2 regions of the Morganella sp. BCCO 40_0007 genome follow, and region 2 is predicted to be linked to the other one. Evidence: predicted binding sites of a transcription regulator. Region 2 holds the regulator's gene; the other holds the start of a gene.
The links. The regulator PurR, encoded in region 2, represses purine synthesis genes. The targets are predictions, from matches to a motif close to CANGCAAACGTTTGCNTG.

Region 1 (21,086 bases), on a different contig from region 2:
TGAGGACGATATTGTCATCACAGCTGACGGCAACGAAAACCTGACAGCTTCTGTGGTTAAAACCGCAGATGAAATTGAAGCGCTGATGGCGCAGGCAAAACAGGCTGAATAATTAATGAGTGTGATAATCACCGGAGGCGGAATGACCGGCGCGACACTGGCGCTGGCGCTTTCCCGCCTCAGTCACGGCAGGCTTCCCGTCGCACTGGCGGAAGCCAGATTACCGGATGCCCATCATCCGGGGTTTGATGCGCGGGCGATTGCCCTGGCGTACGGGACCTGTCAGCGGCTTGAGAAAATCGGGCTGTGGTCTGCCCTGAAAGTCCATGCAGCGCCGATTACCCGGGTGCATGTGTCTGATCAGGGGCATACAGGCTGTGTGAATATTACCGCCGGTGATTATGATATTGATGCACTCGGACAGGTTATTGAACTGTATGATGCCGGACAAACGCTGTTTGCCGAACTGGCAAAAGCCGAAAATGTCACACTGTACTGTCCGGACAGCGTAAAAAATATTACCCGCACGATGGACTCGGTCAGTGTTCAGCTGGACAGCGGTACGGTACTGAACGGACAGGTTCTGATCGCGGCGGACGGCAGTCATTCTGCGGTCGCACAGCAGTGCGGTATGCAGTGGAATGACACACCGTATGAGCAGGTGGCGGTGATCGCCAATGTTATGACGGAGCTGGACCCGCAGGGGCGGGCGTTTGAACGTTTTACCCCGCAGGGTCCGCTGGCGATGCTGCCGATGACAGAAGGGCGCAGTTCGCTGGTTTGGTGTCACCGTGCAGAACATGCGGACACTGTGCGTGAATGGGATGATGAGACTTTCTGCCGTGAATTGCAGAAAGCCTTTGGCTGGCAGCTGGGTAAAATTGTCACTGCCGGTGCCCGTCACTGTTATCCGCTTACCCTGAGTGCCGCGCACTCTCAGATTGCCCACCGCCTGGCGCTGGTGGGCAATGCCTCTCAGACACTCCATCCTATCGCCGGTCAGGGTTTTAACCTGGGAATGCGTGATGTGATGGCACTGGCGGAGGTTATCAGTCAGGCGTTTTTATCACAGGAAGATATTGGTCAGTACCGTGTGCTGATGCAGTATCAGGCAGCCCGTGAAGCTGACCGGCAGGCGACAATGACCCTGACCGACAGCCTGGTGCGCCTTTTCTCCAATCGTTGCTTCCCGCTGGCCGCCGGACGGAATGCCGGTCTGATGGCAATGGAAATGCTGCCGTTTCTGCGCAACCGGCTGGCAAAACAGACGCTCGGCTGGGTCGCGCAGCCGCTTAATACCGCCACGGAAAGAGGATAAACAATGCAGTCATATGATGTGGTAATTGCCGGTGGCGGCATGGTCGGGCTGGCTCTGGCCTGTGGTCTGCACGGCTGCGGGCTGCGTATTGCGGTGATTGAAAAGCAGGCGCCGGATACCCGTTTTGATCCGCAGGCGCCGTTTGCTGTCCGGGTCTCCGCCATTAACAGCGCCAGTGAGCGCTTACTGGCGCGACTGGGCGTCTGGCAGGACATTCAGGCAAAACGTGCGGCGCCGTACCAGGGTATGGAAGTGTGGGATAACAACAGCTTCGGCCGTATCGCGTTCAGTGCGGCGGAAGCGCATTGTGAACACCTCGGCCATATCATTGAAAATGATGTGATCCGCAATGCGCTCTGGGAGCGGGTTCAGACGCTGTCTGATGTGACGCTGCTCACCGGGACGCAAATCCGTCAGGTGGTGTGGGGCGAAAATGATGCCTTTATCACCCTGGAAAATGACGACATGCTCACGACCCGCTTAGTGGCGGGCGCAGACGGGGCAAATTCCTGGCTGCGGCAGCATGCGGATATCCCGGTCTCTTTCTGGGATTATGAGCATCACGCGCTGGTCGCTACCATCCGCACGGAGTTGCCGCATGAGAATGTGGCACGTCAGGTTTTCCACGGTGACGGTATTCTGGCATTTCTGCCGCTGCCGGATGCACATCACTGCTCAATTGTCTGGTCTCTGCCCGGACTGACCGCACAGCACTGCCTGGATCTGGATGAAACCGCGTTTAACCATAAACTGGCGGCGGCGTTTGATCTTCGTCTCGGTCTGTGTGAGGTTGTCAGTGAACGGCGGGCGATCCCGCTGACCGGGCGCTATGCCCGTCAGTTTGCCGCACCGCGTCTGGCGTTGCTGGGGGATGCGGCTCATACCATTCATCCGCTGGCCGGACAGGGAGTGAACCTCGGCTTTATGGATGTGGCGGAGCTGATTGGTGAAATCCGCCGTCTGACTGCCGAAGGCAAAGATATTGGCAACTATTTCTGGCTGCGCCGTTTTGAACGCCGCCGCAAGCAGAGTGCCGCAATGATGCTGGCCGGGATGCAGGGTTTCCGTGAGCTGTTCGACGGCAACAATCCGGTGAAAAAACTGGTCCGTGATGTCGGCCTGGTGCTGGCGGATACACTGCCGGGCGTAAAACCGGCTCTTCTGCGTCATGCCCGCGGGCTGAGTGATATGCCGGACTGGCTGCGTGAACCGACGCCGGCATCAGCTGAAAAAATCTAATTTAAGGCCTTTTTTCACATTAGTTTTATTCATAATGCACTAAAATTTAATTGGTCGATCCGGCCGGTGTTTTAGTGCATTCCCGCCGCTTAATTCAAAACTATCACCTGTTAATCCTTTTTTGCGCCTCAGGGCTCAGAATGGCAGATGAAAAATCTGCATACTGACGGCTCGTATTTTTCCGCCCGCGTACACGGTCACAATTTTTTCTTATGGTTCCGTTTGTGATTCGGTGATAACGTCAGGAAAAGGGTATCGTTTGCGCGGTACACGCTGCGCACTATGTCTGACTGAAAGGGGATAGAATGGCACAACACACACCACTGTCCGGTGAGCACGTTGCCTGCGGGGCAAAAATGGTGGATTTTCACGGCTGGATGATGCCGCTGCACTACGGCTCCCAGATCGAAGAGCACCACAATGTCCGCAATGACGCCGGTATGTTCGATGTTTCCCATATGACAATCGTCGACTTTCATGGTCCGCAATGTCAGCAGTTCCTCCGTTATCTTCTCGCCAATGATGTGGCAAAACTCACCGAAAAAGGCAAAGCACTGTATACCGGGATGCTGAACGCGTCCGGCGGTGTAATTGACGATCTTATCGTTTATTACTTTGCGGATGATTTTTACCGGCTGGTGGTGAACTCTGCCACCCGCGAAAAAGATCTGGCGTGGATTGACGAACATCGCAAAAACTTTGCTGCTGAGATGACAGTCCGCGATGATTTGGCGATGATTGCGGTTCAGGGTCCGCATGCCAGAGAAAAAGTCGCGACACTGCTGAGTGAAGAGCAAAAGGCGGCTGTTGTCGGAATGAAACCGTTTTACGGCGTGCAGAGCGGCGATTACTTCATTGCCACGACCGGCTACACCGGCGAGGAAGGCTATGAAATCGCACTGCCCGCAGAGCAGGCCGCTGACCTGTGGAAAAAACTGCTGGCTGCCGGTGTGAAACCGGCCGGATTAGGGGCGCGGGATACCTTACGCCTTGAAGCAGGTATGAATCTTTACAGCCAGGAGATGGACGAAACCGTTAATCCGCTGGCGGCAAATATGGGCTGGACCATTGCCTGGCAGCCGGAAGACCGGAATTTTATCGGCCGCGAGGCACTGGAAAAATTCCGCCGCGAAGGTACTGAAAAACAGGTCGGTCTGGTAATGCGTGAAAAAGGCGTGCTGCGTGCAGGCATGGAAGTCCGCTTTACCGATGAGCTGGGTAAACTGCAGACCGGCGTTATCACCAGCGGTACATTCTCCCCGTCTCTGGGGTTCAGTATCGCGCTTGCCCGTGTTCCGCAGGGGATCGGTAATACCGCTATTGTACAGGTACGCAACCGTGAAGTGCCTGTTGAGGTCGTGAAACCGGGATTTGTCCGTAGCGGCAAAGCACTGGTCTGAATAACCTTTTTTTATTGTTAAATTTTGAGAAACCCGATAACAGGAGCCGTTGGCGATGAGTAATATACCTGAGAATCTGAAATACACAGAAGATCACGAGTGGGTTCGCCATGAGAGTGGTGATGAGTATGTGGCAGGGATCACCGATTACGCGCAGGAACTGCTGGGCGATGTGGTATTTGTTGAATTACCGGAAGTCGGTGATGAAATCACATTTGGTGAAGCATTCGGTACTGTTGAGTCGGTAAAAGCGGCATCAGATCTGTATGCGCCGGTCACCGGCACCGTTATCGCCGTGAATGAGGCGCTGGAAGACAGCCCGGAGCTGGTAAACAGCGAGCCGTATGAAGGCGGCTGGATGATCCGCATTAAAATCACGGACCCGGATGAGTTTGCCGGTCTGATGGACGCAGCCAAATACGCAGAACTGCAGGCTGAAGAAGAAGACTGACGGATTAGCGGAACCCTGTTTGTAAGCAAACAGGGTTTTTTTTCGGGTTTTTATTGAATCAGATAATGTCAGGAACCGGAGAACGATGACTCAAACGTTAACTCAGCTTGAAAACCGCAGTGAATTTATCCGCCGTCATATCGGCGCATCCCCTGAACAGCAGCTGCATATGCTGAAAACAGTCGGTGCGGCGTCACTCGAAGATCTCACCCGTCATATTGTCCCGGACGATATTCAGCTGGATATCCCGCCTGCGGTCGGCGAAGGGGCAACCGAACAGGATGCGCTGGCAGAACTGAAAACCATTGCCGGTCTGAATCAGCAGTTTACCTCTTATATCGGTCAGGGCTATGCACCAACGATTCTGCCGCCGGTAATTTTACGCAATCTGCTGGAAAATCCGGGCTGGTATACCGCGTACACGCCGTATCAGCCGGAAATCTCCCAGGGCCGTCTGGAAGCGCTGCTGAATTTCCAGCAGGTGACTATCGATCTGACCGGTCTGGAACTGGCGTCCGCCTCACTGCTGGATGAAGCGACCGCGGCGGCGGAAGCCATGGCGATGGCAAAACGTGTCAGTAAAAAGAAAAATGCCAACCGCTTTTTTATTGCGGATGATGTGCATCCGCAAACCCTGGATGTGATCCGCACCCGCGCTGAATATTTCGGTTTTGAACTGACTATTGACAGTGCGGAAAAAGCCCTTGATTACGATGATGTGTTTGGTGTGCTGTTGCAGCAGACCGGCACCGGCGGGCAGATCCATGATTACCGTGACTTACTGGCGCAGTTACATCAGCGTCAGGTGATCACCAGTGTGGCAGCCGATATTATGGCGCTGGTACTGCTGGAAGCGCCGGGCAAACAGGGCGCGGATATTGTCTTCGGCTCAGCCCAGCGTTTTGGTGTGCCGATGTGCTACGGCGGCCCGCATGCCGCTTTCTTTGCCTGCCGCGATGCTTACAAACGCGCCATGCCGGGACGTCTTATCGGGGTATCCATTGATGCCGCCGGTAACCGCGCACTGCGCCTGGCACTGCAAACCCGCGAACAGCATATCCGCCGTGAAAAAGCGAACTCCAATATCTGTACCTCTCAGGTTCTGCTGGCGAATATCGCCGGGATGTATGCGGTCTACCACGGCCCGGAAGGCCTGAAACGGATTGCCGGGCGCATTCACCGCCTGACGGATATTCTGGCGAAAGCCCTGACAGATGCGGGTCTGCGTCTGCGCAATACCACCTGGTTTGATACCCTGACGATTGAAGTGCAGGATAAAGCGGCTGTTCTGGCCCGAGCCAAAGCCGCACGCATCAACCTGCGCACCGATCTGCCGGGGGCCGTTGCGGTAACCCTGAGTGAAACCACGCAGCGTGAATGTCTGGAAAATCTGTACGCGGTACTGACCGGACAGGAAGCACAGTGGGATATCGATGCACTGGATGCACAGGTTGCCGCATCCTCTGAATCTATTCCTGCCGCGCTGCGCCGTGAAGGGGAAATTCTGAAGCATCCGAACTTCCGCAGCTATCACAGCGAAACGGATATGATGCGCTACCTGCACAGTCTGGCCCGCAAAGACCTGGCGCTGGATCAGGCGATGATCCCGCTCGGCTCCTGCACCATGAAACTGAATGCAGCTGCGGAGATGATCCCTATCACCTGGCCGGAATTCGGTAATATGCACCCGTTCTGTCCGCCGGAACAGGCGCAGGGCTATCATGTGATGATAGAACAGCTTTCCCGTTGGCTGGTGCTGCTGACCGGTTATGACGCTATGTGCATGCAGCCGAACTCCGGTGCACAGGGGGAATATGCCGGGCTGGTGACTATCCGCCGCTATCAGGAAAGCAAAGGTGAAGGGCACCGCACTATCTGTCTGATCCCGCAGTCCGCTCACGGCACTAACCCGGCCTCAGCCAATATGGCGGGGATGGAAGTCGTGGTGGTGGCCTGTGATGAAGACGGTAACATTGACCTGGCGGATTTACGGGCGAAAGCAGAACAGCACAGTGAGAATCTGTCCTGTGTGATGATCACCTATCCGTCCACCCACGGAGTGTATGAAGAGGGTGTGCGCGAAGTCTGTGATATCATTCATGAATTCGGCGGCCAGGTCTATCTGGACGGCGCAAACATGAACGCACAGGTCGGCGTTACCACACCGGGCTTTATCGGCGCGGATGTTTCTCACCTTAACCTGCACAAAACCTTCAGTATTCCGCACGGCGGCGGCGGACCGGGCATGGGACCGATTGGTGTGAAAAAACACCTGGCACCGTTTGTACCGGGGCACACCATTGTCACCTCTGAACTGCTGACCTCTCAGGGCGCGGTATCCGCCGCACCGTTCGGCAGTGCCTCCATTCTGCCGATCAGCTGGATGTATATCCGCATGATGGGTGCTCAGGGATTACGTCAGGCCAGTCAGGTGGCGATCCTCAATGCCAACTACATCGCGGCACGGCTGAAATCCGCTTACGATGTGCTTTATACCGGCCGTAACGGTTATGTGGCACATGAATGTATTCTGGATATCCGCCCGCTGAAAGCGAAGTTTGGTATCACCGAGATGGATATTGCCAAGCGCCTGATTGACTATGGCTTCCATGCACCGACGATGTCGTTCCCGGTCGGCGGCACACTGATGGTGGAACCGACAGAATCCGAAAGTCAGACGGAACTGGATCGCTTTATTGATGCCATGCTGGGTATTCGTGCGGAAATGGAGCGGGTCGGCAGCGGTGAATGGACAGCGGAAGATAACCCGCTGGTGAATGCCCCGCATATCCAGACTGAACTGGCCGCGGAGTGGTCACACCCGTACAGCCGTGAAGTGGCGGTATTCCCGACGCAGGCTACCCGTGATAACAAATACTGGCCGACGGTCAAACGGCTGGATGATGTTTACGGTGACCGTCACCTTCAGTGCTCCTGTGCACCGATGAGTGATTACGAGTAACCGGTAAACAGTAAACGATAAAGAAAAGGCCGGTTGTGGTAACACAACCGGCCTTTTTTATCAGCGCAGCCAGCCTTTCTGCTTCGCGGTATCCAGTTCGGCACGTAACCACGCCCAGAATGCCGGATGTACATCCGCGATAAATTTTGTGCGGTCAATCACCTGTTCCAGTGAAATGTTATTTTCCACCCAGCTCTGACCGTTGTTGTGCAAATTCATCAGCACCGGCATCACGCGGTCGATCATATTGGCGATACGGGCTTCGCGGGTTTCTGCGGCATCATATTCATTCCACAATGCCTGAAACTCATCCGCCTGCGGCTGCGGCAGCAGACCGAAAATCCGTTTTGCGGCAGCGACTTCTTTTTCTGCGACCGCTTCACGGGCGGCGAGATCAAAGACCAGCACATCACCGGCATCAATTTCCACCACATCATGCAGCAGTGCCATTTTCAGGATACGCAGCATATCCGCATCCCCGATATACGGCGCAAACGCCATTGCGGTTACAGCAAAGTGCCAGCTGTGTTCAGCGGAGTTTTCCTGACGTTCATTGTTCAGCAGGCGGGTTTTACGGTAAACGCTTTTGAGCTTATCCAGCTCCATAACAAAGGTAATTAACTGAGAAAAAGGAATGACTTTCTGTGCAGCAACAGCTGATGACATAACAACCTCAATACAGACTCATACAGAATACCGCCGGGCGCAGAGACGGGGAGTCGCTGCGCCCGGCGGTGACGGGAAATCAGGCTTCTTCAGTAAAGGAGTACGGCAGCGGGAAGAGATTCAGGCGGCTTTCTTCATCTTCACGGATACGGAAGACAGCCTCTTCCTCCGTATCATTATTCATCACAATCTGCACCAGAACACGTTCATCATTCAGGCGGACAGCAGCCAGGATAGTCCCGGTACGGCGCCAGTTTTCACCTAACTGACGCTCGGCATCATCACCGGCGACCGGCACATGGCGGCTGTGGCCGATAAGTGTGAACATGGCGCGTTTGTTGGCACCGCGGAATTTGGCACGGGCCACCATTTCCTGCCCGGTATAACAGCCTTTCTTAAAGCAGATACCCCGCGGCAGGGATTGCAGGTTTGTCGCCTGCGGCAGAAATTCATTCACTGTCGCCGTATCAATAACGGCGTAACCGGCTTCGATATCCAGTGCGGTCCACTGAGTATCAGCACCGGACGGTAGGGACAGGGCGTCAGCTAAGGCATTTGCCTGTTCTGCGGAGTGGATCAGAATAAAACGCCCCTGCGGCAGCGGCAGATACAGCAGTGTGGTGTCATTGCTGCTGACAACCTGACAGTCAGCATCCGGTATAGCGCTGAAGTGCGGCTGTAAGGCGTCTGCTGCGCCGTGTCCTGCGATTCCGGTCAGTACAGCGGTATCATCAGCGGCAATCGTAATTTTGGAGAAAACGGCATATTTTTTCAGTTCCGCAAGCTGGGTATCCAGCGCACTGCGGCGGATAAGGTAGGCGTAGCCGTCCTTATAATGAAACAGACGCAGGTCACTCCACATTTTCCCTTTGGCATCACAATGTGCACACAGCACATGCTGATCATCAGCCAGGGCGTCGATATCGGCGGTAACCTGACCCTGAAGGTATTTCTGACTGTCCGGCCCTGTGATAGTAACCAGTGCCAGATCACTGAGGGAAACGCATGTTAAAGGCAGAGAATCACTCAGTTGCGGGAGTAATGCGGTTGTTTCTGTGTTCATGATGTTTTACCTGTCCGGAGAGCTGTGCAATGTATGGTAAAAGAGATAACAGACATTGCAAGAGAATATTATTGACCCTTTGTGTGATGCGTTGCATGCGGAGTGATAATGAAATCCGCTGTTGCGGATAACCGGAATTTTTCCGCCTGTGCCGCATTTTTCTCCGGCATGTGCGGCAGACGATTTTCTTTATTGTCAGGGCTTGGTAGGCTACGCTGATATCATCAGTGATGTTTACCGGTCTGATAAACCACTTCTCAATAAAAAGGATATACCGGTGTTAGATATTGAAAATAAAGCCCGCATCCACTGGGCCTGCCGTCGCGGCATGCGGGAACTGGATATTGCGATTATGCCGTTTTTTCAGCATGAATATGACACGCTGACCGATGGCCAGAAACAGGATTTTATTCAGCTGCTGACCTGCCCGGACCCGGATCTGTTTAACTGGCTGATGAACAAAGGCCGTCCGGATGATGAGGCGCTGTATCAGATTATCCGGCTGATTCAGGAACGTAATCAGGCACGGATGGCGGCACAGAATTCGGCGTATTATCCGGACTGACCGCCGGGGAACGTAATAACCGGTCACAGTTATTCCATAGGAAACCGGGGCGGAATACCGTATATTTTCCGGCTGACGGGCCCAGGAAAACCGGGCTTTCAGCCGGACAGCGGATGCTGTCATTGTGTCAGGATACAGGGGGCAGGCCGTGGTTTTGTGGAAATCAGTATTACGTGTCTCATTTAAGACTCAGGTCTTTTCAACGCTGATTTACGGTGTGCTGGCACTGAGCGTATTATTTGCGCCCTGGCCCGGCAAAACGTCATTTATCTGGCTGCCGCTGACACTGCTGCTGATAGCGGGCTGGGGACGGACACAGTATAAAATCAGCAAACGCGCCGGTCCTGCCAGTCTGCAAAACCATAACCGGATTTTGTGGCGCAAAAGTGAATGGGAGATCACCAAACCGCCGTATATCACACGGCTTGGTATCCGTCTGCATCTGCGCTCACTGACATCCGGGCGGCAGAAATACCTGTGGATAGCCTCTGACAGTGTCCCAACCGAGGCATGGAGCAGCCTTAATCAGCTGCTTTTGCAGTACCCGGATATCTGACCTGTTTACAACAGCTCCTGTACTTCCTCAAGCACCTGCATGCACCATGTGGCGATGCGCTCTTCGCTCTCGTCATACTGATTGACATCATCAAGTGCCAGGCCGACGAACTGCTTACCGTCCGGTGTCAGGGCTTTCGGGCTGGTGAAGGTATAACCGTCCGCCGGCCAGTAACCGGCAAATTTCACCCCGGATGATTGCAGCTGCTGATGCAGATAACCCAAAGCGTCCAGGAACCAGTCACTGTAATCCACCTGGTCACCCATGCCGTACATGGCGACAATTTTTCCCGATAAATTCAGCTGCGGCAACTGCTCCCACACCGCCAGCCAGTCTTCCTGGATTTCACCGAAATCCCAGGTCGGAATACCGAGGATCAGCACCGGGTAGCTTTCCATCAGTTGCAGATCTGTCTCTTTCACATCATGGAGTTCAACGAGATCATCACCTAAAATATCACGGATTTTTTCAGCTGCCATTTCGGTATAGCAGGTGCTGGAACCATAAAAAAGACCAATTTTCATCTGTTTATTCTGCTGTGTATCAGGTAAAAAATGAAAGCACGCTGCGTCTGTCCGCTGCTTTCATCACAGGATTACGGTATTGTAACAGAAGATAAGTTAATTCTGACACGGGAATTCAAACGGGAGGTCAGCGGTGAAGGACGCCGTACAACACAGCGAAAGTGATGCACTGACAGAGCAGTTTCTTGATACTATCTGGCTGGAACAGAATTTATCGGAAAACACCCTGGCATCCTACCGCCTGGATTTACAGGCACTGGCGGACTGGCTGGCACCGCAGGATTTGGACTGGTTATCACTGACCACCCTTGATTTGCAGGCTTTTCTGGCAGACAGACTGGATCGCGGTTACAAAGCGACCAGCTCGGCCCGGATGCTCAGTTCGCTGCGCCGGTTTTTCCAGTATTGCTACCGCGAAAAGCTGCGGACGGATGACCCGACTATTCAGCTGTCGGCACCCAAACTGCCTGCCCGGCTGCCGAAAGATTTAAGCGAAAGCCAGGTGGATGACCTGCTGGCGGCACCGGATGTTACCGACGCTCTCGAACTGCGCGATAAAGCCATGCTGGAGGTACTCTACGCCTGTGGTCTGCGCGTGACGGAACTGGTATCACTGTCTCTGCCGGATGTCAGTCTGCGTCAGGGGGTGATCCGTGTGATCGGTAAAGGCAATAAAGAGCGCCTGGTGCCGATGGGGGAAGAAGCTGTCTACTGGCTGGAAGTCTATCTGGCACAGGCCAGACCGGCACTGCTGAACGGACAGGCCGCAGATGTGCTGTTTCCGAGTAAACTCGGGCGGCAGATGACACGGCAGACATTCTGGCACCGTATCAAACACTATGCGGTGGTGGCAGGGATTGCGACAGAAAAACTTTCACCGCACGTGCTGCGCCATGCCTTTGCCACCCATCTGCTCAATCACGGGGCGGATCTGCGGGTGGTGCAGATGCTGCTGGGGCACAGTGATTTATCCACCACACAAATTTATACCCATGTCGCGACGGAGCGGTTACGCTCGCTGCATCAGCAGCACCATCCGCGCGGCTGATAAGGAAAGAGTATGCTGAAAATTGTATCATCCGCACTGGCAGCTCTGCTGGTGTTCTGTCACGGCGCGGTTGCCGGGGAAAGTGAAATCAAAGCAGCGCTGGGCAAAATGGACATGACCGCCACCATGATCCGTCCGTCACCGGTACCCGGTGTCTCATCGGTTGCCACCGCACAGGGTGTTTTTTATATCAGTGATGACGGCCGTTATCTGCTGCAGGGGCCGATGTTTGATATGAGCGGTAAAACCCCGAAAAATATCACCAATAATGTGCTGCTGGAGGAACTGAACAGTCTTGAAAATGAGATGATCATTTATAAATCTCAGCGCGAAAATCATGTTATTACGGTCTTTACGGATATCACCTGTCCGTACTGCCTCAAACTGCATAATGAAAATAAAGCCTTAAACGATAAGGGCATTACCGTCCGTTATCTGGCGTTTCCGCGTAAAGGGCCGGAATCTGCGGTCGGGCGGGAGATGCAGTCTGTCTGGTGTAACGGGTTTAAAACCAAAGCGCTGGACGGTGCGTTCCGTAATGAGCCGATCCCGCAGATAGACAGCTGTAATATTGATATCAGTAAACACTATAATCTCGGCCTGAAATTCGGCATCACCGGCACCCCGGCGATAGTCCTGGAAGACGGAACACTGATTGCCGGTTACTTATCTGCGGATAAAATTGCTGAATTAGTAAATAAATAATTAATAGTATAATCAGGTTGTTATGATAAAAACAGAACTCCGCCGCCGCGAAGCAGCGGATTATACCGCACTGCTTGCCCCTGATCGCTCTGAGCTGTTATGCCGTCTGTATGCCGCCAGGGGGATCACCTCCGCAGAGCAACTGGAACGCGGTGCCCGCGGGTTGCTTAATTACGGTCAGCTCAGTGGTATCGATCAGGCCGTCGCATTACTGAAAGAGGCACTGCATCAGAATCAGCGGATTGTGATTGTCGGCGATTTTGATGCTGACGGTGCGACCAGTACCGCACTGTCTGTCCGCGCACTGCACCGGATGGGCTTCCGGCAGGTGAATTTTCTCGTCCCCAACCGTTTTGAGGACGGCTACGGGCTCAGCGCTCAGGTGACAGAGCAGGCCCGCCGCAAAGGGGCGGAGCTGATTATGACAGTGGATAACGGCATCTCCTCTCATGACGGTGTCGCCGCTGCTCATGCCGCCGGAATCCGCGTGATTGTGACCGACCACCACCTTCCGGGGGAAATCCTCCCGCCGGCGGAAGCAATTATTAACCCGAATCTGGCGGATTGTGGTTTTCTCTCCAAATCCCTGGCGGGGGTCGGTGTGACCTTTTACCTGATGTCTGCGCTGCGGGCATCGTTGCGGGCGGACGGCTGGTTTGCACAGCAGAATATTACCGAGCCGAATCTGGCGGAACTGCTGGATCTGGTGGCGCTGGGCACGGTGGCGGACGTGGTACCTCTCGATCAGAATAACCGGATTCTGGTGCATCAGGGGCTGAACCGCATCCGTGCGGGGCGCTGCTGTGCCGGGATCACCGCACTGCTGGAAATCTCCAAACGGCAGGCGTCCGCACTGGTCGCGAGTGATTTGGGTTTTGCCCTCGGGCCGCGCCTTAATGCGGCGGGCAGGCTGGATGATATGTCAGTCGGCGTCGAACTGCTGCTGACCGATGATATGGCAAAAGCGCGTATGCTGGCGCATGAACTGGACGGCCTGAATCAGACCCGGCGTGAAATCGAGCAGGGGATGCAGCAGGAAGCGCTGACGCTGTTCAGTAAAATTGAGCACAGCACTACAGAAATGCCGTCGGGCATTGCACTGTATCATCCGGAATGGCATCAGGGCGTGGTCGGTATTCTCGCTTCGCGAATCAAAGAGCGCTATCACCGCCCGGTAATTGCGTTTGCTCCCTGTGGTGACGGCCTGCTGAAAGGCTCCGGACGCTCAGTGAGCGGTCTGCATCTGCGGGACGTGCTCGAACGGCTTGATACTCTCAACCCGGGAATGATGGCCGCATTCGGCGGTCATGCGATGGCCGCTGGGCTTTCTCTGCCGGAATCCTGTTTTCCTGATTTTCAGCATAAATTTGCCGCGCTGGTGGATGATATGATCGACCCCGGCCTGCTGCACGGGGTCATCTGGAGCGACGGGGTGCTGCCGCCGCAGGATATGACTCTGGAAACCGCCGGTCTTCTGCGTGAAGGCGGACCGTGGGGACAGGGTTTCCCGGAGCCGTTGTTTGACGGTACATTCCGTCTGCTGCAACAGCGCATCGTCGGTGAAAAACACCTGAAAGTGATGATCGAACCGGAAGGCGGCGGTCCGCTGCTCGATGGTATCGCCTTTAACGTGGATGTAAATTACTGGCCGGACAACAGTGTGCAGCGGGTTCGTCTCGCCTACAAACTGGATGTGAATGAGTTCCGCGGGCAGCGCAGTGTGCAGTTACTGATAGAACATATCTGGCCGGATTAATTTTAGTCCGAAAGGGGGTTGCAGTGCTGTCATGATGAGCGGATTTTCGTTACAATGTACAGTTCTCACATTATTACCTGACAATCAACAAAAAGATAAAAGACATGTTTGAAATTAACCCGGTAAAAAATCAGATCCAGGATTTGACTGAGCGTACTTCGGTGCTTCGGGGGTATCTTTGACTACGATGCCAAGAAAGAGCGCTTAGAAGAAGTTAACGCCGAGCTGGAACAGCCTGACGTCTGGAATGAACCTGAACGTGCCCAGGCACTCGGTAAGGAACGCGCCTCTCTGGAAGCCATCGTGGAAACCATTGATGACCTTGACCAGGGGCTTGAGGATGTCAGTGGTCTTCTGGAACTCGCTGTCGAAGCGGATGACGAAGAAACCTTTAATGAAGCTGTTGAAGAGCTGAAAGGGCTGGAGGATAAACTCGGCCAGCTGGAATTCCGCCGGATGTTCTCCGGTGAATATGACAGCGCTGACTGCTACCTCGACCTCCAGGCCGGTTCCGGCGGTACAGAAGCTCAGGACTGGGCAAGCATGCTGCTGCGTATGTATCTACGCTGGGCAGAAAGCCGCGGCTTTAAAACCGAAATTATTGAAGAATCCGACGGTGATGTGGCCGGTCTGAAATCGGCAACGGTTAAGATCATGGGTGAATACGCTTACGGCTGGCTGCGCACAGAAACCGGTGTTCACCGTCTGGTGCGCAAGAGCCCGTTTGACTCAGGCGGCCGCCGCCATACCTCGTTCAGTTCCGCGTTTATTTATCCGGAAGTGGATGATGATATTGATATCGAAATCAATCCGGCGGATATCCGTATTGACGTTTACCGCGCCTCCGGTGCCGGTGGTCAGCACGTCAACAAAACGGAATCTGCGGTGCGTCTTACCCATATTCCGACCGGGATCGTCACTCAGTGTCAGAATGACCGCTCGCAGCATAAGAATAAAGACCAGGCTTTCCGTCAGATGAAAGCAAAACTTTATGAATATGAAATGCAGAAGAAAAACGCCGATAAACAAGAAATGGAAGATAACAAATCCGACATCGGCTGGGGCAGTCAGATCCGTTCTTATGTACTTGATGATTCCCGGATTAAAGATCTCCGTACCGGTGTGGAAACCCGTAATACTCAGGCAGTATTAGACGGTGATCTGGATAAATTTATTGAGGCCAGCTTAAAAGCGGGTTTATAAGGATTAAAAATGTCACAAGATCAACACAGTGCTGAACAGGCACCTGATTTAAATAACGAATTAAAAACGCGCCGTGAAAAACTGGCACAACTGCGTGAGAAAGAAGCCGTTGCATTCCCGAATGATTTCCGCCGTGATGCGGTATCCGGTGAGCTGCATGAAAAGTATGGCGAAAAAAGCGCGGAAGAGCTGGAAGCCCTGAATATTGAAGTGGCGATTGCCGGCCGTATGATGACCCGCCGTATCATGGGTAAAGCCTCTTTCGCCACCTTACAGGACACTGCGGGCCGTATTCAGATCTACGTTTCCCGTGATGATCTGGCGGAAGGCGTGTACAACGAATCCTTTAAAAAATGGGATCTGGGCGATATCCTCGCGGCACGCGGTAAATTATTTAAAACCAAAACCGGTGAGCTGACTGTTCACTGTACTGAAGTCCGTCTGCTGACCAAAGCACTGCGTCCGTTACCGGATAAATTCCACGGTCTGAATGACCAGGAAACCCGCTACCGCCAGCGTTATCTGGATCTTATCGCCAACGATGAATCCCGTAACACCTTCGCGATGCGTTCACGTATCCTGGCTGAAATCCGCAAGTTCATGGTGAACAAAGGATTTATGGAAGTGGAAACCCCGATGATGCAGGTGATCCCGGGCGGGGCAAGTGCGCGTCCGTTTGTCACTCATCACAATGCGCTGGATATCGATATGTATCTGCGTATTGCGCCGGAACTGTATCTGAAGCGTCTGGTGGTCGGTGGTTTTGAGCGTGTGTTTGAAATTAACCGTAACTTCCGTAACGAAGGGGTTTCTCCGCGTCACAACCCGGAATTCACCATGATGGAACTTTATATGGCGTATGCCGATTATAAAGACCTGATTGTGCTGACCGAAGAGCTGTTCCGCACCATCGCGCAGGATGTGCTGGGTAACCCGGTCGTGAAATACGGTGACCAGGAGTTCGATTTCGGTAAACCGTTTGCCAAACTCACCATGAAAGAAGCAATCTGCAAATATCGTCCGGAAACCAATATGGCGGATCTGGACGATATGGATAAAGCGGTTGCTATCGCAAAATCCCTGAATATCAAAATTGAAAAATCATGGGGTCTGGGCCGCGTACAGTGTGAAATCTTCGAGGAAGTGGCAGAAAGCCACCTGATCCAGCCGACATTCATCATTGAATATCCGGCAGAAGTTTCTCCGCTGGCACGCCGTAATGACGACAATCCGTTTATCACTGACCGCTTTGAGTTCTTTATCGGCGGCCGTGAAATCGGTAACGGTTTCTCTGAGCTGAACGATGCGGAAGATCAGGCAGAACGTTTTGCCGAGCAGGTTCGTCAGAAAGATGCCGGTGATGATGAAGCCATGTTCTATGACGAAGACTATGTTGTCGCACTGGAGCACGGTCTGCCGCCGACAGCGGGTCTGGGTATCGGGATCGACCGTATGGTTATGCTGTTTACTGACAGCCACACTATCCGTGACGTTATCCTGTTCCCAGCGATGCGCCCGGGCAAATAATCATTGCAGTAAATGAATACGGAGCCTCACAAGATTGTGGGGCTTTTTTTTCACTATCCTCTTGATATACAAGCTGACCGGCGTATAATCTCACACATCCCGATGCGGGCGTAGTTCAATGGCAGAACGAGAGCTTCCCAAGCTCTATACGAGGGTTCGATTCCCTTCGCCCGCTCCATTCAAGTCCTTCTGAATACCTTCTTACATTTTCAACTCCCTGTAAAAACCAGACCTTACAGCCCGGACTCAGTATTCTGAGATCTGCCGGAATCGATACATCTTTGTGTATAGTAATGCGTATAGAATGAAATTTGATGATTTTCGGATATCCCGGAGCGCAATGATTTCTGTTTTCCGGCAGGTTGCAACCGTGCAGTACCGGTCATGTATGTTTTATATGACAAAAAAACAGACCCGTTCAGCACGATGGTGATCTTGAATAAGTCATTTATTGATAACATTAACGGATTGAAAACATGAAGAAAATAATAGGGTTATGCATGTTAATTCCGGTTTTTGGTATGGCTGAGGAGACGTCTGACGTTGTTTACACCCCCTCAGAGCTGCTGGATATGACCGTTACCAATAAAATCCCGGATAGCGAAATACCCGTTTTGGATAAATCTGATAGCTCTGAAATGTTATTTAATGAATGTAAATCAATAGCGAAGACTGTAATCTCCAATTTCAGTAATGCTTACCCAACAGTGATTGATGTTGATAGCGGCACACATTTTAAAGTAAGAATCGGATCAATCAATGAGGTGTTTACCCTGGAGTGTGTTAATGATGAGAAACGGATTTACAGGGCTAAATACAAATCCGGAAGTAATTAGTTTTTATGTGGAATAGTTGATTGTTGGCAGAGTAATAAGAATGATGATTTATGTACATCGCAGGAAGCCCGTGAGGGCAGTCTGAACAGCGGTAAATACAGATGCTTAATCTTAGCAAAATCCCGGCATGAGTGGTTTACGGAACATTATATTTATGCTCATATCAGAGGGTATGCAGTCAGAATAAAATAGATGGACAGGCAGAATATGAAAATTTTCACATGGTTATTTCTTTTTTTTATTGCGGCTGAATCTTTCGCTGCTGTTGATTATGACGCTATGTTAGAGGAAATCAGGAGTAAGCCTGAATACATCCTGTTGCTCCCCGACGCTCAAAAAGGAGACCCGGTTGCTCAAAAAAAGATCGGAGATATATATATTGAAGGTGATGGCGTTTTTGCGTTCCCGGCTCAGGCACTTTACTGGTATGAAAAAGCCGGAATGCAGGGGAATTTAACTGCTCAGATACAGGCCGGTGACTTCTATTATTCAGGAACAGGTGTTCATAAAAATTATTTTCTTGCAAAAAAATGGTACGAAAAAGCCGCTAATCAGGGAAATGTAAGAGCACAAATAAGCCTTGGAAATTTATATTCCACAGGTGGTTCTTTTTTTCCGAAAAATAAACTAAAAGCGAAAAAATGGTATAGCAAGGCTTGTGAGTCAGGGTCTTTTGCCGGTTGTAATTTAAAGAAATCAATTCAGGATAAATGAATGTCGTGTTCTGTGTTTGCGGAGTCTGATGTACTGTGCCGCTGCTGCCTCAGTCAGTGATGTAGCCGTCACAGAACACAGCAGGGCGTATTCTGAAATCGCCGGATTCTGTAATTTAATTCAACTTCCCGGCAATATCCTTGTGCCGCACTTTACCGGCTTTCGTCTGATCGCCAGTCTCATTAATCCGTTCAGCAGTGACACGCCCGTTATCCGCGCTCTCAGGCAACACCTGATTCACCACAGCGACGATTGCCGGTTTAATGAATAATTATTCAAAAATAATACCTTATTAATTTTACGAGTTTCCCGGTCATAAAATAGTATTTTTTATAATTTACTGTTTTTGCATCTTAATTTAAATTTAAACTATTGATGCTATTTGATTAAATATATATATCGTGACTGTATTTTATTGTCTTATAAATAATGAATATAGACCGGCTCACTATATTTTCAGCAGGTTGGTTATTATCTCTAATATAGACGTAGTAACTATATTAAATATGTATTTATTTTTTAATTTACGTCAATAATATATACAACACGACATTAACAAAATGTATTCTTGTACCAGTTAATATTGGCTAAATCTATTTTTAGGATTGTTATTTTGATGTATATCACGGTATGGTATTTATACTTGGTTATATTGATAATTGTTCGTCAGATAGTCTTAATTTTAAACAGGTGCAAAAATGGAAAACAATAACCGATTTTGGCCGCATATAAGACGCGTCACACACCTTATGATGTTCTCACATCGTTCGTGTTTTGATTTTAATCGTTTTAATGCGCAAAGGTAGTTCCTCTACTGACATCCATGACGTTGTCTGCATATTGCCATCGTATGGATCGTCGACCTCTTTCTCATTATATCCCGCATTTATTTGTGGATATACTGAATTCTGATTGATAATTCATACTCTGGTTTTCATGCATATCAATGTGCAGGTAAACAGCTTTCATCATTTCCGGTTATGGCAAAAAAGCCCTTGCTGAGATAGTGAAAGCCGTCAGCCCTGTACATTGTTTTGACATACGTAATGGCATAAAGAGAAATGTGACTTTTTAACTCAATAGTATATTGAGGGAACAAACTCGCATTTATGAAAATAAATAACTGAAATATTTTTTCTGAATATTTCAGCGGGAAATTTTTGCCAAAAATAAAAGGTATGAAAATGAAAAGTTATAAAATAGCTGTCAGCTATGATATGTCTGACTATATTTCAACACACCGGGAATGTGTGGATATCCTGAATACAGATTTTACTGATGTTGCTGTAATCGTTATTTCACTTGATGATATCCGCGACGGAAAGCTGGATTTTATTGAGCAGCACAGTTTTGAACAGCCGGTTTTCGCTGTAATCAGTGATCACGAAGTCATTCCGGCAGATATCATTACACGGTTAACCGGTGTGATTGATTTAAATAAAAAGAACGGTGAGTTATACAGTAAGCAACTGGAAACAGCGGCGCTGAAATATGAAGAAAGTCTGTTACCGCCATTTTTCGGCAGTCTGAAAAAATATGTTGAGCAGGGCAATTCAGCGTTTGATTGTCCCGGACATCAGGGCGGGGAGTTTTTCCGCCGTCACCCGCTCGGCAACCAGTTTGCTGAATATTTCGGTGAGAATTTATTCCGTTCTGATTTATGTAATGCGGATGTCTCCATGGGGGATCTGCTGATTCATGAAGGGGCTCCGTGCGCGGCACAGCAGCATGCGGCGAAAGTCTTTAATGCGGATAAAACCTATTTCGTCCTTAATGGTACGTCTTCTTCAAATAAAGTGGTGCTGAATGCCTTACTGGCGCCGGGTGACCTGGTATTATTCGATCGTAACAACCACAAATCAAACCACCACGGCGCATTAATACAGGCAGGGGCAACACCGGTTTATCTGGAAGCGGCGCGCAACCCGTTCGGATTTATCGGCGGGATTGATGCCCACTGTTTTGAGGAAGATTATCTTCGCGGCTTAATTAAAGAAGTCGCACCTGAACGAACCGGTGAAAAACGTCCGTTCCGCCTGGCCGTTATTCAGCTGGGTACATATGACGGAACAATTTATAACGCACGTCAGGTTGTCGATAAAATCGGTCATTTATGTGACTACATTTTATTTGATTCCGCCTGGGTTGGTTATGAGCAGTTTATTCCGATGATGAAAGATTGTTCTCCGCTTTTGCTGGAGCTGAATGAAAATGATCCCGGAATTCTGGTCACACAATCAGTCCATAAACAACAGGCCGGTTTCTCTCAGACATCTCAGATCCATAAAAAAGACAGCCATATTAAAGGCCAGAGCCGTTATGTGAATCATAAGCGTCTGAACAACGCCTTTATGATGCATGCTTCCACCAGCCCGTTCTATCCGCTGTTTGCCGCTCTGGATGTGAACGCCAAAATGCATGAAGGGAAATCCGGTACGCGCTTATGGATGGACTGCGTGAAAACCGGGATTGAAACCCGTAAGCTACTGCTGAAATCCTGTCAGCATATCCGCCCGTTCATTCCGGAAACTATCGATGGCCGTTCATGGGGCG
Region 2 (9,155 bases):
CCGTCAGTTCAGTCAGCGTACAGTGCAGAAAGGTTACAGCGCCCTGTTGTGCGGGCATCTGAGTAACAATGAGGGAATAATAGATGCAGCGATTGCCAAAGATCCGGCGTTGTTTCCGCGCATGACAATATGTGCTGTCCGGGGAAAACCGGCCCGCTCACGTTATCAGGTGACTGACCGTTTTTATTATAAAACAGAAGACGGGATGTCTCTGCCGGTCACCCGGGTGAAACTGACACCTGAAACCGGCCGCACGCATCAGCTCCGTATCCATTGTCAGTATCTGGGCCATTCGATTTTAGGGTGTGATCTCTACGGCGGGAAAGAGTTACCGGGCACCGGGAATATTCCGCGGCTGATGCTGCACGCCGGTGAACTGGATTTTGTCCATCCGGTCAGCGGCGAACCGGTCATTGCCCGCAGTCCCTGCCCGTTCTGAACAGGAAAAGCAGGCAAATGCGGATCACCACATCAAATCATCCGGGATTTTAAAATCAGCATACGGATCGTCTTCATCCGCTTCATCCTGTGCCAGCGCATTATTCAGGACAATGCTTTCCGTATCACGTTGTGTGATTTTATCCGCAACAACCGCCGGAATAATGGCATATTCACTGACGCCGCTGTTTTCTGTGCTTAACCGGGCAATGGCCAGACGACCGCTAATCAGCTGAGACTGGGTGGTTTTATCTACAGTGATACTTTTGATCACATTGCTGTCGGTGAAATTAAAATCAATATTTCCTTTTGAAATAATGATCCGGTTCATTTCAATCAGCTGTTTCACCTGTGCTTTATATTCTCTGGATAAGACAGCCTGTTTTTGCTGCTCACTCAGCTGTTTATCGCGCTCAAGCTGCGCTTTTTTATTTTCTTCCACCGCTTCTCTGGCTTCGCGGGCCTGAACACGGGATTTTTTTGCCGTTCTGCGGACTTTGTCCATTTTTTTGCTGGTCACCAATCCGGCTTTCAGCATTTGTTCCTGCAACGTGAGTTTTGTCATATTCTTTTTCTGAATCAGTTTAATAATTACGGATAATTATACCGGTAATTTTCAGGATTGTATCCGGCACATCAGGCCATCTGTATTTTCAGCCAATAGCGCTGCTGGCACAGACTGAAAAATTCTTTATGCTGCGGTGATACTTTTTTTTCTGTATCTCCGGTGACAGACCAGACTATCCATTGCTCCGGGCACTGTTCATCCCCTGTCTGTACCGCAGTTTCTGTCTCTTCACTGCACATCAGCTCAATACCGTCCCGGAACTGCCACCGGCGGACACGCCTGATCACTTCAGCCGGTTCATCTTTCTGAGAATGATCGCAAATAACGTCACAATCAGTATTGTTTTGTATTGCACGAAAAATATAATCTGCCAGCATAATGATCATTATTGTCCTTTCGTCATAGCAGGAATTGTAAAGGGTCTTCCGTCGATTGACAAACAACAGCTGTAGTCACGTTTCCGGTATAAATTACTCAGTTTGCCCGGATTTCGGCCCGTAAATCCGTTATATTTATAATTCCGCAGTCATACGGAGAAAACAGAATGAAACGACTCTATAACTGGATCTGCTGTCATAAGCTGTACACCCTGCTAATCGCTTTTATCGTGACAGATATCATCCTGTGGGCAATTTTATCTTTCACCATGTGAATAATATCATCCATGGTATTTCACGCTGTTTTTTATGACAAAACTTGTTAAGATAATTCGCAGAATAATAACAGTAATCCATCTGTGATGAGGTTACTGACTCAACCTTAACAAGGAGAATGCAATGTCGTTTGAATTACCTGCACTGCCTTATGCAAAAAATGCATTAGAGCCACATATTTCTGAAGAAACACTGGAATACCACTACGGTAAACACCACAACACCTATGTGGTTAATCTGAATAACCTGATCAAAGGCACCGCATTTGAAGGTAAGTCACTGGAAGAGATTATCAAAACCTCTGATGCCGGTATCTTCAATAATGCCGCCCAGGTCTGGAACCACACGTTCTACTGGCATTGCCTGGCACCAAATGCCGGTGGCGAGCCGACCGGTAAAATCGCTGACGCTATTAACAGCACATTCGGTTCATTTGCTGAATTTAAACAGCAGTTTACCGATGCCGCAGTGAAAAACTTCGGTGCCGGCTGGACATGGCTGGTGAAAAAAGCAGACGGCAGCCTGGCTATCGTGAATACTTCTAACGCGGCAACCCCGGTCAGCGGTAACGATAAACCAATCTTAACCGTCGATGTCTGGGAACATGCTTATTATATCGACTACCGTAATGCCCGTCCTAAATACCTGGAAAACTTCTGGGCATTAGTGAACTGGAAATTTGCGGAAGAAAACCTGGCGTAATCCGGGAACAAAAGACTGTTATTCAAAAACAGTTATTCAAAAACTGTTGATTAAAAACAGTCGATCAAAAAAGGGCGGAATTTTCCGCCCTTTTGTACTGTATGGGGTATATCAGAAAAGCATTATTGAAAACAGTACGATCATAACCAGTGCTGCAACCGCTGTTGACAAACCATATTTCAGATCTGTATCCATTCTTATCTCCAAAATAGCTGCTTAGTGACCAATGATGACTACCTGACATCCTGAATCATCAAAATAATTAAAACGGATGGTCTGACCGGAAAACCCGAATAGCTGACCATATCAATAACCATAGCACAGGTAATATTTTTTACTTTTGACCCGGATCAGACAACAATGCCTGTTTTTACAGAAATTTTTCTATTGTTACTGCATAATGGCACTATAATAGCAATCGATTAACCGAATAATAAAATACAGACCGGCAGGTCAGGAGTTGTTTTCATCATGGCAACGATTAAAGATGTGGCTAAGCGCTCGGGCGTCTCCACCACAACCGTCTCCCATGTCATTAATAATACCCGTTTCGTTGCGGAAGAAACGAAGGCGGCTGTCTGGGCTGCAATCAAAGAACTGCACTATTCACCGAGCGCCGTGGCGCGCAGTCTGAAAGTCAATAACACCAAATCCATTGGTCTGCTGGCCACCTCCAGTGAAGCCCCGTATTTCGCGGAAGTGATTGAGGCGGTGGAAAACAGCTGCTACAGCAAAGGTTATACCCTGGTGCTGTGCAACTCACATAATAATCCTGACAAGCAGAAAGCCTATCTGGCGATGCTGGCACAAAAGCGTGTCGATGGTCTGCTGGTCATGTGTTCGGAGTACCCGGATAAGCTTATTACCATGCTGGAAGGCTACCGCAATATTCCGATGGTGGTGATGGACTGGGGCAAAGCGCGCGGGGATTTCACCGATGCGATTATCGATAACGCCCTGCACGGCGGTTATCTCGCCGGACGTTACCTGATTGAACGCGGTCACCGCGATATCGCGGTCATTCCGGGGCCGCTTGAGCGGAACACCGGCGGCAACCGTCTGGAAGGATTCAGTAAGGCAATGAAAGAAGCCGGAATTACTGTGCGTGATGAATGGGTTGTCCAGGGTGATTTCGAACCGGATTCCGGCTACCGGGCGATGACACAAATTTTGTCCGGTAAACAGCGGCCGACCGCGGTATTCTGCGGTGGTGATGCCATGGCCATGGGCGCAATTTGTGCCGCCGATGAACTGGGACTGCGTGTACCGCAGGATATTTCTGTGATCGGGTATGACAATATCCGCAACGCCCGCTACTTCACACCTGCCCTGACGACCATCCATCAGCCGAAAGAGCGTCTGGGACAGATGGCGCTGACCATGCTGCTCGACCGTATCGTCAACAAACGCGAAGACGCGCAGACCATTGAGGTGCATCCGCGTCTGGTCGAACGCCGCTCCGTGGCGGATGGTCCGTTTATCGACTACCGCCGCTGACGATCATCTCAGCCATTCGGCATTGAGTGTTTCGCTGTCGCCGAGATAATCAAGCAGCCAGCTCAGTGCCGGTGAAGTATCCTTATCCACCCAGGTGATGCAGCACGGGCTGTCCGGCAGCGGCTGTTCAATCTTCAGCGCGGTCAGCCGGCCTTGCGCAATAAGCGGATCTGCACGGTGTGCGGGCATCATCGCTGCACACAGACCGGCTTCCACACAGGCAATCCCGCGATCCCAGTCCGGTACCACCAGACGGCGCTGATTATCCAGTGCCCACGTGTCGCGTTTCGGCAGGGAACGCGAGGTATCTTCCAGACATAAACTCGGGTACGGCACCATCTCCTCATTGGTCAGAACATGACCGGCAGAGGCCAGCGGATGTGCCGGACTGACCACCGCACGCCACGGCAAAAAGCCCATATCCCGGAAGTTGTAACGTTCGCCGATAGGGGATGCGCGTGTCGCACCGATAGCCACATCCACCCGTCTGTCCACCAGCGCATCCCACACACCGTTAAACACCTCCGGATAAATATACAATTCGATATCCGGAAAATGATGATAAAAATCCAGCAGAAGTCGCGTTATCCGTTCCGGTTTTACGATACAGTCAACAGCGATACTGAACTGTCCGCGCCAGCCGTTGGCAATCATCTGGCACTGGTGACGTGTGGATTTCATTTTTTTGATGACATCACGCGCTTCTTTGACAAACAGCACACCGGCAGGTGTCAGTTCAACATCCCGGTGACGCCGTTCAAACAGCGGAACCGCCAGCCACTCTTCCAGCTGGCGCACACTGTAACTGATAGCGGAAGGCACCCGGTGCAGTTCCTCTGCCGCCGCACTGAAACTGCCGGTCCGTGCCACCGCATCCACCACATCCAGTGTATATTCTGACCACATAATCCTTCCTTTCAAAAAATTTCACAGCAATGTGCAAATAATAACGTTTTACAAAGAAAAACTCGAATAGTTAAAATAACAACTCACGCATTACACTTATTTAACATTCAGGTATTTTTCTGTGACAGTCAACACATCGCCTTCCCGCGGCTTTCTCTTTTATCTCGCCGGGCTCAGCATGCTGGGTTACCTCGCGATTGATATGTATCTGCCTGCATTCGGTATGATGCAGGAATCTCTGAACTCCACTGCCAGCGCTATCAGCGCCAGTCTGAGTATTTTCCTGGTCGGCTTTGCCATCGGCCAGCTGTTATGGGGACCGCTCTCCGATAAAATCGGTCGTAAACCGGTTCTGCTGATGGGTCTCGGGCTGTTTGCCCTGAGCTGTCTGGCAATGATCTGGGTAACCACCCCGGCACAATTATTATTACTCCGCTTTGTACAGGCCGTGAGTGTCTGCTCTGCGGCGGTCACCTGGCAGGCGCTGGTTATCGACCGTTATGATGATCACCGCGCACAGCGTGTTTTTGCCGCGATTATGCCGCTGGTGGCACTTTCTCCGGCGCTGGCACCGTTACTCGGCGCGTGGCTGCTCAATCACGGCGGCTGGCACGAAATTTTCCTCGTGCTCGGCGGCATCACGCTGCTGGTGCTGATCCCGACTCTGATGCTGAAAGAAAAACATCACATCACGCCGGATACTGCCAAAACAGAAAAACAGAAAATCTCATTTTTCCGTCTGCTGAAATCGCCGGTATACAGCGGTAACGTACTGATTTACGCCGCATGCAGTGCCGGTTTCTTTGCCTGGCTGACCGGCTCACCGTTTATCCTGCGCGATATGGGTTATAACCCGAATGATATCGGCCTGAGCTATATCCCGCAGACCATCGCCTTTATGGTCGGCGGCTACGGTTGCCGTGCCCTGCTGTCACGGATTAACGGTAAAACACTGCTGCCGTTCCTGCTGGCCGGTTATGCCGTCAGCATGGTGGGTCTGTATGCCATGGCAAAATTCAGTAACCCGTCACTGGTGGCGATTCTGATCCCATTCTGCTTTATGGCAGCAATGAACGGTGCGTCTTACCCGATTGCGGTATCCAACGCCCTGGCGGTTTACCCGGAACACAGCGGTAAAGCGGCGGCATTACAGAATGCGATTCAGCTCGGTTTATGCTCCGCGATCAGTTTCCTGGTCTCTGCGCTGATGCACGAACCACTGCTCTCCACCACCGCTGTGATGGCTGCAACCGTGGTGCTGACTATCGGCGGTTATATTATCCAGCGCCGCTCTTCACGTACTTCCGTGACTATTGCGGAACAAAATCAATAGATTGACGCAGTGATTAAGAATATTCCTAATTAAAGGCCGTACTCATGTACGGCCTTTTTTGCCATTGAATTTTAATCTCAGGCTCCTATACTTTTCAGACAATTCGTTCTGAATCCGGATTTTGAGCTTTGTTTTTGTCTTAACGATTACGTTAATACGCAGACTGTCACCCGATGACGGCCAATCACACCGGTTCTGTTGTTCCCGCGCAAAACGTCATAAATAAAGCACTCAGAATCCCGCTTTGATAAAAATTGGAGATAATATGAGTTCTGATTGTGTCGAAAATCAAAAAACGCCCGCCGATTCCTGGCAGCGGATTGCCTCCGATCTTTTAGACGAAGCCGGCATTGAAGTTAATGGCTCCCGCCCTTTCGATATTCAGGTACATAACAACCAGTTCTTTAAACGGGTATTACAACAAGGCTCGATGGGACTGGGTGAAAGTTATATGGACGGCTGGTGGGACTGTGAGCGGTTAGATGTTTTCTTTCAGCGGGTATTGCGTGCCGGGCTGGAAAATAAACTGCCGCAGAATATCAACGATATTATAAAAATCGCCATGGCCCGTATGCGTAACCTGCAAACCAAAAAACGGGCGCGGATTGTCGGTGAAGAGCATTATGATCTGGGTAATGACCTGTTTGAGCTGATGCTCGACCCTTATATGCAGTACTCCTGCGGTTACTGGAAAGGTCTCAGTGATGATCCCGCCAATCTGGCGCAGGCGCAGGAGCAGAAACTGCATCTCATCTGTGAAAAATTACAGCTGAAACCGGGTATGCAACTGCTGGATATCGGCTGCGGCTGGGGCGGACTCGCCGCATATGCCGCGAAACATTTTGACGTGTCCGTGACCGGTGTGACGATTTCCGCCGAACAGCAGAAATATGCGCAGGCACGCTGTGCGGATCTTAATGTTAATATTATCCTGGAAGATTACCGCGATCTGCATGAGCAGTATGACAGAATTGTCTCTGTCGGGATGTTTGAGCACGTCGGTCCGAAAAACTACGCCACCTATTTTGATGTGGTCCGGCGTAACCTGAAACCGGACGGATTATTTTTACTGCATACCATCGGTTCAAACCGTAATAAAGTGAATGTCGATGCCTGGATTGGTAAATATATTTTCCCGAACGGCTGTCTGCCGTCAATTCAGAATATCGGCGACAGCAGTGAAAATAAACTGGTGATGGAAGACTGGCACAATTTCGGAGCGGACTATGACCGGACACTGATGGCGTGGTATTCCCGTTTTCAGGCTGCCTGGCCGTCACTGGAAAGTAATTACACCCCGCGCTTTAAACGGATGTTCACTTATTATCTCAATGCCTGTGCCGGTGCATTCCGTGCCCGTGATATCCAGCTGTGGCAGATATTATGGAGCCCGCAGGGCTGTGAGGGCGGATTACGCGTTCCGCGCTGATTTCGTACCTTCCATAAACAATCCATAATAAATAATCCGGTCTGACAAAAATCAGCACCGGATTTTTTTATCTGAATCACATCAGATTTGCGGTTTTTCAGTTTCTGCCGCCGGGATCAGACTTTCCTGCAATTGCTGCATTTTCTGCGCCAGTACCCGCTCGGTGGTATCGACAATAGCCTGCGTTTGCGGATCAAGCTCAATATTCACTTTATCACCCAGCCGTTTTTTGCCCAGCGTGGTACGCTCACGGGTTTCCGGGATCAGATGCACACAGAAACGGTTATTGACCACATCACCGATAGTCAGACTGATGCCGTCGATACCGACAAACCCTTTGTGCAGAATATATTTCATCAGTGATTTATCTTCGATGCGCAGCCAGATCTGATAATTATTTTCAGAGACAAAAATTTTGGCAATTTCCGCCGTGGTCACAATATGACCGGACATAATATGCCCGCCGATTTCATCACCGTATTTTGCCGCTCTTTCCAGATTGACGATATCACCGCTTTTAATGCTGCCGAGGTTGGTCAGTCTTAAGGTTTCCTTAACCAGATCAAAGCTGATTAAATCCCCGTCTATTTTTGTGACTGTCAGACAACAGCCGTTATGCGCCACTGATGCGCCCGTCTCTATCCCGGCCAGCATTTCAGGCGGGAATTTCACGGTGTGGGTACGAAAGTTTTCTTTTTCTTCGATGGCGACGACGGGGCCTGTGCCTTGTACAATCCCGGTAAACATGCGGATCTCCAGTCAGTATTCGGATAGATTTATGCAGTTTATCCTGAAACAAAAAATTAAACAGCCCTTCCCGTGGTATCCCGCACATTTAATTGTATTGGCTTGTATTTGATTAATCGCTAGAATGACTTTTCCGCTTGATCCGGTAATTAGTTTACGAATCCCGGAACGTCTTTCCTCCTCCTTTTATCAGAATAAATAAGGTGTATTACGTGCAGAAGTATTTAAAAGAAGCGCGTACTTTGCTGGCTCTTGGTATTCCCGTTATTATCGCGCAATTTACACAAACGGCGATGGGCGTGGTTGACACAGTGATGGCCGGCAGAGTCAGTGCGACAGACATGTCCGCCGTGGCTGTCGGTACCTCTATCTGGCTTCCCGCTATCCTGTTCGGCCACGGCCTGCTGATGGCGCTGACGCCGGTGGTTGCGCAGCTTAACGGTTCCGGCCGACGTCCGATGATTGCCAATCAGATCCGTCAGGGTATGTGGCTGGCGGCATTTTTATCCGTCCTGGTCATCGCGGTGCTCTATAACAGCCGCTATATTATTGAAAATATGCCGCATATTGACCCGGTTCTGGCTGAAAAAGCGGTCGGGTTCACCCACGCTATTATGTGGGGTGCGCCGGGTTACCTGTTTTATCAGGTACTCCGCAGTCAGTGTGAAGGCTTGTCGAAAACCAAACCGGGGATGGTGATTGGTTTTCTCGGCCTGCTGGTCAATATTCCGGTCAACTATATCTTTATTTACGGGAAATTCGGTGCGCCGGCCCTCGGCGGTGTCGGGTGTGGTGTGGCGACCGCGTCGGTGTTCTGGGCGATGTTCCTGTTTATGCGCTGGTATGTGAAGCATGCCCGTTCACAGCGGGATGTACAGCCGA

Region 1: a site for PurR is predicted at 2,800-2,817, ahead of gcvT (glycine cleavage system aminomethyltransferase GcvT). Genes of this name have one in related genera too.

What each region holds. Positions count from the first base shown of each region.
Region 1 is NZ_JAVBIN010000006.1:169,925-191,010, forward strand. It holds gene pepP (Xaa-Pro aminopeptidase) at 1-112, shown strand, start outside; gene ubiH (2-octaprenyl-6-methoxyphenyl hydroxylase) at 116-1,318, shown strand; gene ubiI (FAD-dependent 2-octaprenylphenol hydroxylase) at 1,322-2,557, shown strand; gene gcvT (glycine cleavage system aminomethyltransferase GcvT) at 2,863-3,957, shown strand; gene gcvH (glycine cleavage system protein GcvH) at 4,013-4,408, shown strand; gene gcvP (aminomethyl-transferring glycine dehydrogenase) at 4,494-7,370, shown strand; gene R5268_RS09050 (HD domain-containing protein) at 7,431-8,036, opposite strand; gene ygfZ (tRNA-modifying protein YgfZ) at 8,116-9,099, opposite strand; gene sdhE (FAD assembly factor SdhE) at 9,377-9,664, shown strand; gene R5268_RS09065 (protein YgfX) at 9,813-10,220, shown strand; gene fldB (flavodoxin FldB) at 10,226-10,744, opposite strand; gene xerD (site-specific tyrosine recombinase XerD) at 10,878-11,792, shown strand; gene dsbC (bifunctional protein-disulfide isomerase/oxidoreductase DsbC) at 11,805-12,497, shown strand; gene recJ (single-stranded-DNA-specific exonuclease RecJ) at 12,520-14,253, shown strand; one part of gene prfB (peptide chain release factor 2) at 14,358-14,432, shown strand; one part of gene prfB (peptide chain release factor 2) at 14,434-15,456, shown strand; gene lysS (lysine--tRNA ligase) at 15,466-16,983, shown strand; tRNA gene R5268_RS09100 (tRNA-Gly) at 17,088-17,161, shown strand; gene R5268_RS09105 (hypothetical protein) at 17,460-17,819, shown strand; gene R5268_RS09110 (tetratricopeptide repeat protein) at 18,027-18,533, shown strand; gene speFL (leader peptide SpeFL) at 19,232-19,339, shown strand; gene speF (ornithine decarboxylase SpeF) at 19,718-21,086, shown strand, end outside.
Region 2 is NZ_JAVBIN010000007.1:225,271-234,425, forward strand. It holds gene R5268_RS10570 (RluA family pseudouridine synthase) at 1-439, shown strand, start outside; gene R5268_RS10575 (DUF2058 domain-containing protein) at 464-1,003, opposite strand; gene R5268_RS10580 (hypothetical protein) at 1,075-1,392, opposite strand; gene sodB (superoxide dismutase [Fe]) at 1,783-2,361, shown strand; gene R5268_RS19450 (YnhF family membrane protein) at 2,473-2,556, opposite strand; gene purR (HTH-type transcriptional repressor PurR) at 2,833-3,858, shown strand; gene punR (DNA-binding transcriptional activator PunR) at 3,862-4,764, opposite strand; gene punC (purine nucleoside transporter PunC) at 4,886-6,097, shown strand; gene cfa (cyclopropane fatty acyl phospholipid synthase) at 6,363-7,526, shown strand; gene R5268_RS10610 (riboflavin synthase) at 7,608-8,273, opposite strand; gene R5268_RS10615 (MATE family efflux transporter) at 8,486-9,155, shown strand, end outside.